Regions from separate parts of the Thaumasiovibrio clandestinus genome, predicted to be linked through region 1. Evidence: riboswitches for the same ligand, from Rfam matches in the RefSeq annotation. Region 1 holds a riboswitch; the other holds the start of a gene.
The links. Region 1 has a riboswitch for cobalamin ahead of ACKLNH_RS15165 (TonB-dependent receptor domain-containing protein). Riboswitches for the same ligand answer to the same signal wherever they lie in the genome.
Positions count from the first base shown of each region.

Region 2: linked by a shared signal. The riboswitch ahead of ACKLNH_RS00470 (cobalt-precorrin-5B (C(1))-methyltransferase) and the one ahead of ACKLNH_RS15165 (TonB-dependent receptor domain-containing protein) in region 1 are both predicted to bind cobalamin.

Region 1 is NZ_JBLBVL010000012.1:96,341-99,518, forward strand. It holds gene trmA (tRNA (uridine(54)-C5)-methyltransferase TrmA) at 1-311, opposite strand, end outside; gene ACKLNH_RS15160 (ATP--cob(I)alamin adenosyltransferase) at 476-1,003, shown strand; cobalamin riboswitch at 1,007-1,224, shown strand; gene ACKLNH_RS15165 (TonB-dependent receptor domain-containing protein) at 1,271-3,127, shown strand.
Region 2 is NZ_JBLBVL010000001.1:94,927-98,104, reverse strand. It holds gene cobT (nicotinate-nucleotide--dimethylbenzimidazole phosphoribosyltransferase) at 1-874, shown strand, start outside; cobalamin riboswitch at 1,454-1,590, shown strand; gene ACKLNH_RS00470 (cobalt-precorrin-5B (C(1))-methyltransferase) at 1,681-2,793, shown strand; gene ACKLNH_RS00465 (precorrin-8X methylmutase) at 2,834-3,178, shown strand, end outside.

The sequences.
Region 1 (3,178 bases):
TTATGGCGAAGGCTTTGGCTTGACTTGACGGCATCGATGAGCAATGGCATTAAGTCGTTGATCAGTCGACTAGCTTGTGGGAATTGATCGACACGATACTTCTGTTTGGTCTTCTGATCGAACATGATGTAGTAGAGGTCATCACCCTCATGCCATACCCGAAACTCAGCACGCATACGGTAGTGCTGGGCGGGAGAGGAATATACATCCAGCGTCGGTGTATCAAAATCGGCAAACATCGCGTCGAGGCGAACAGCCTTGTCATCGAGTTGATTTTGATACTGGCTGATATCAATCTGAGTGTTGCTCATACAGCGAGACCTACTTCTTCACAAAAAGGAGCGCAAATTGTATGAAGCTAAGTGGTTTTGTCCAGTCTTTTTGCTGACTTTTTCACCATCAACAAATCTGTATGGTGGCGGAAGGGGAGTAAGCGTATTTAGAGAATAAATGTTGATAAGAGTAAGAAGTAGAAATGAACTTTAGAAAACCAAGGAATATTAAAGAGCTATGCTATCCGTTTGTGTACGAAGCGGAGATGACGTGTGACTATGAAATTCATGTGGATGAGCTATGTAGTCAGGTAGGGCTGGTTTTAGCCTATTTGCCAGAATCATTCGCTGAAATAAGAGATGACCTAAATAAGTTACAAGAGCTGATATATCACTTGAATGGTTCAGTTCGTGGCAAAAATGGCATATTTGAAGAGGATATTGTTTGGTTAATTGCCCGTTACGACGATTATAATCAGCGCACCAAGGGGCGAATCACCCGCTTTGTATTGCCACAGGGGCCAATGCCTGTCCCTGCTCTGCACCTGTGTCGCACCCATGCAAAGAAAACCGTTCGTTTACTGCATCGCCTAGATGAGTCTGGAATTCACTTTGAACCGACACTGCCACGTTTTGCAAATGTTCTCGCAAATTTCTTTTTTGTGTTAACGGTGTACATAAAGATGGAACTAAACGTCGAAGAGCGGGAGTATGTCAGTATAAATTACTAGCCCTCACTGTGTTAATAACTAAGTGATTTGTATATAATTGCGTCGCTTAAATCTCAGCTGGGAATCCGGTGAAAATCCGGAACTGACGCGCAACGGTGATAGGAAGGAAAAGCTGCGGAACTCAAATTAAAATCATTGGGCGAATTTTGCCTCTTTGATGAATGAGTCGTGGTTGTTTTTATTTTCTTAAGTCCGGATATCAGCTGGTTCACAATATGGTATCAGGATTTCCTGACATCATTCGATTCACGCGTTTATGGATCTAATATGTCTAAAACAATATGGGTAGCCGGATTGCTGCCAATGGCTGCGCTTGCGCAGCAACCCTCTTCTACTATCTCTTCTGATGAAACAATGGTGGTTACCGCCTCTCGTTTTGAACAGTCAATAGATAACGTCATTGCACCTGTTTCAGTGGTTACAAAGCAGGATATTGAACAGTCACAAGCCAAAACGTTAACGGATGTGTTGCGTCGCCTCCCTGGCGTTGAAGTTTCCGTTGATGGTGGTATTGGTCAACGAGCATCACTTTTCTTACGCGGCACGAATTCTAATCATACTCTGGTGTTGATCGATGGCGTTCGTATGAATGATTCGATTACGAGTGGTACTAACCTTAATCGAATCCCTATTACTCAGATTGAGCGTGTGGAATTGATTCGTGGAGCTGGGGCTGCAATGTATGGATCTGATGCGATTGGTGGTGTGTTAAATATCATTACTCGCTCTCAGCGTGGCAGTGAAAGCCGCTCTATTTCGTTAGGTGGTGGTAGTAATGCCTATGCAGAGGCCAGTTTTTCTTCAACAACAGATGTATCGGACAACGGCCACTTAAAAGTGGCGGCAGGCTTTCAACAAACCGATGGCTTTAATGTTAACCCACAACCTGGCTTGAACGATGATGACCGGCATGGCTTTGAAGGCAGCCAAGGGATGATTAATTATGAGCACCAACTTTCTGAGCAGTGGACAGCGTTTAGTTCATTGCGTTGGTTTGACAACACGGCTCAGTATAATCATTGCAAAACTTATGATGATTTTTGGGTTGATTGTATTGAAACAGTCATCGCTGACAATGATAGCCAATCGTTGAATATTGCTGGCCGTGCAGAGTATCAATCGGACAAGTATCGTACGTCGATACTCGCAAGCTATCAGCGTAGCGAGAATGTCGATACGTATAATGGTGGTGCCGTGACTGTCTCGCATCTTGATGTTGAACAAACCAATCTGCAGTGGATTAATCAATACCAAGTCAACTCAAATGTGATCATCAATGGTGGTGTTGACTGGCGAAGAGAGGTGTTAGGTGATGACGCTTTGAGTTGGGGGGGGCCTCATAGTGCCGCAGGTGAAAAGCGTGATGTCACCGGTATCTATGGCGCTACAACTTATACGCTTGCTGCGCTAACCGTCCAAGCGAGTGCACGAGTTGACCAGCATGATGAGTACGATACGTATAATACATGGTCATTAGGGGCGGCCTATCAGTTAAATGCGGCTCATCAAGTGACCGCGTCTATTGGTACCGCTTTCAAAGCGCCGTCATTTACGTCATTGGCGAGCAATCCTGATCTCAAACCAGAAGAGTCACTGAACAAAGAGATTGGTGTGACGGGCTACTATCCGCTATTTGACTGGTCGCTAGCACTTTACGACAATAAAGTAGACAACCTACAGATTTATTATGTTGACCAATGGACACCACACAACCTTGATGCGCGTATTAAGGGTGCGGAGTTGGGGGTTAACTTCAATACCGGTATTGTTCGTCATGCCGTGAATGCTGAATATAAAAAACATGAAGATACAAAGGGTGTACAACTTGCCCGTCGTGCTAGAGATAACTATAAGTGGTTAAGTGAGGTATCTCTGGGGGAATTAGACCTATCATTATCATATGTTTATACTGGTTCTCGTTCGAATTTGCCGACCGATGATCTCAGTCAACTTACAACCTTGTCGAGCTATGGCTTATGGGATTTGGGAGCGGCATATTGGGCAACGCCTGCCTTAGTTATTCGTGGACGAGTCGATAATTTAACGAATGAAAAGTACGAAACCTCAGGAGGCTATCCTTCTCCAGAGCGTGCTTATTACTTATCGATAGATTATCAATTTTAAAATGAACCGCCTGCGGGCGGTTTTTTTGACCCTTTCATCTTTTATTCACTG
Region 2 (3,178 bases), on a different contig from region 1:
CGCATTGCTGGTGTTTGCGGGCGATCATGGTATTGCCGAAGAGGGAGTGAGTATAGCGCCAAGTGTGGTGACGACTCAGATGGTTCAGAATTTTTTGGCTGGAGGTGCGGCGATAAACTGTTTCTGCCGTGCGAATAATATTCCTCTGACCATCGTTGACACTGGGATCTTAACTGACATTGAACACCCTTCTCCAGATTTTGTGAAACAGCGTTTGGGTAGTATTACTAAAAATCTGGCAAATGAAGCAGCAATGAGCGTAACGCAAGTTGATCAAGGATTAGCATTGGGGCGTGAGTTGGTGCAACAAAAGATAGCATCAGGCAGTAATTTATTGATGTTTGGAGAGATGGGGATTGGGAATACCAGTAGTGCAGCGGCGTTGTTTGCAGCATTTAGTGGTGAGCCTGTCGCCAACTGTGTTGGTAAAGGGACGGGTATTAACGATGCTCAGTTAAATAAGAAAGTTTCGCTAATTGAACAGGCGTTGTCGCGAGTTCAACTATGTTTAGATCAGCCACTTGAACTGCTGCGTCAAGTTGGTGGTTTTGAAATTACCCAAATGGTGGGAGGATTTCTTGGGGCATCGCAACAACGCGTCCCTGTTTTAGTCGATGGCTTTATTGTCACCGTGGCGGCATATGTGGCAACCATCATAGAGCCTAATGTGCGAGATGTTTTACTGTTTGCCCATCGTTCAGAAGAGAGTGCCCATCACAGTGTGCTTAGCTACCTTAATGCTAAGCCATTGCTTGAACTCAATATGAGGCTAGGCGAAGGAACTGGCGCTGCTCTAGCTTATCCGTTGGTTAACGCTGCGGCTGAATTTTACAATAATATGGCGAGCTTTGAAGACGCAGGTGTAACCGTGTAAGTGCCACTGTTTTAGCTACAAAAGGAGCGTTATTGTACGCTCCTTGGCTATTTTAAATGTCAGTAATATTCCTGCTTTTGATGTTTAACTCATTTATGTCGTATAACAATAGCGTTCAACATGCAGATGATGCCTGTCACATTACCATTTGAAACTCGAGTAACTAAATACAAGTATTGATTTAAATCAATACTTGTATTTTAACGTTTGTATTAGGCAGTGCCTTATTGCTTTTTATGAATGATTGAAAGTAGCTATGTTTTTACTGTCTATTTTAACGTTTTGAAAATTAATGTAAGGTGAGTTGTATCGAATATTTCTTATTTACCGTGCGTATTATTAGGTAAAGGTATACTTAAAATGTATCTTTTATAATAATTTTTTTGGTAACGTTATCTTCGATGGTGCTTTAAATTAAATAGCTAAAAATCAATAAGTTAGATTGATTTTCGATACGTTTGATGTGTGGTTTTTTTATCAAATTGAAACGAGAGGTGATATTTTAGCAATGCTGATTTTAATTCATGCTTTCTCTTTGCGTTCAATTTAGGTATATTTTATTCGAAAGTGAAGATACTTTCACATTAACAATTATTTAGTAACTGCCAATTAACGTGCCAGTTTAAAGTGAATCAGGTGAAAATCCTGTACTGTACCCGCAACTGTAATCGAAAGTAATTTCGTAAGTCAGAGCCTGCTAAATAACGACAAAACTAATAACTACCTGGGCGGGAGCACTCAGCGTCGTTTATCTATTGATATCGACTCCTGCCCCTATTGTAATCAAACAAGCATTGAGACACTTTGTGGGCAAACTAAAACGTTCAAAATCAAATCAAGATCTCCGTGGTGGCTTCACTACTGGTGCTTTTGCGGCTGCGGCAGCAAGAGCTGCGGTAAAAGCCTTGATTGAACGACGCCCCTTCAGTGGGATTACCATTCAAATCCCCAATCGTGATTGGGCAACATTCTCTATACACCGTCTAGACATTAGCGATTCAGTATTGGCTGGCGTGATTAAAGACGCAGGTGATGATCCCGATTGCACCCATGGTTTAGAAATTCAGTGCTTAGCTCGACTGACCTCACAAAAAGGTATCTCTTTGCAGGGGGGGAGAGGTGTCGCTGTCGTCACTAAGCCCGGTTTAGAACTACCTGTCGGCAGGCCAGCGATAAACCCAGTGCCTTATGCCAATATCGTTGAGATGGCTAAGTTAGAATGGCTGAATGCCCCTTTAGATCTGCAAGATGAATTAGGTATAGAGTTAACCATTATTGTTCCACAAGGCGAACTCGCTGCTAAAGAGACGATCAATGCGCGTTTGGGGCTTATCGGTGGAATTTCCATTCTTGGAACCCGTGGTACCGTAAAACCCTATTCAACGTCTGCGTATGCTGCATCTGTTCGTCAATCTATTCAAATCGCGAACGCTAACCAACTAACGCATGTGGTACTAACGACAGGTAGCCGCTCGGAGAACGCCGCAAAAATATTGTTCCCAGAACTTGATGAAATGGCGCTTATTCAAGCCGGAGACTTTATTGGCATTGGATTACGTGCGGCCAAACGCTATCAGTTACAGCAAGTCACACTGGTCACCATGATCGGAAAGATGGGCAAGCTTATCTCTGGACGAATGATGACCCATGTGTCTGGGTACGGTATAGATTTCGACTATTTATCTCAGTTAGCCCTAGAGGAAGGTATCTCTTCACTTGTGTGTGCAAAAATTGCAAAAGCCAACACTGGGCGACACGCATTGGATTTGGTGCGAGAACAAAAAGCTGGGCCTTTCTTTAATCGGCTTTGCTATGAGGCTCGCCAACATGTGCTTAGTTACATCAATAATGCACTTGAGGTGGATGTCGTGTTAATTGATTTCAACGGCCAGCCACTGGGGCGATGCTGCAAGTATTAATGCAAGCGAAAATGGACAGCAAATTATTATGGATAACAGAATGGACTCGACACAAGTAGCCAACATGCAGCAGATAACCAAGCAAGGTCATCAAATAGAGACCGATTCGTTTTCTATCATCGATCATGAAATTGAAGCGTACCACGGTGGCCATCAGTTCGACGCTCAGCAGTGGCCTGTAGTCAGGCGTGCTATTCATACCACAGGTGATTTTGAGTTTGCAAAGTTATATCGCTTTAGTGAGGGTGCCATTGATGCGGGGGTGACTGCGTTGCAGCAAGGGTGCGCGATAATTAGTGATGTCACCATGATAACCAGTGGTATCAGCCCGCGTCGCACAGAGATTTTTGGAAATCAAACGTACTGTTTTATTAGCGATCCCGAG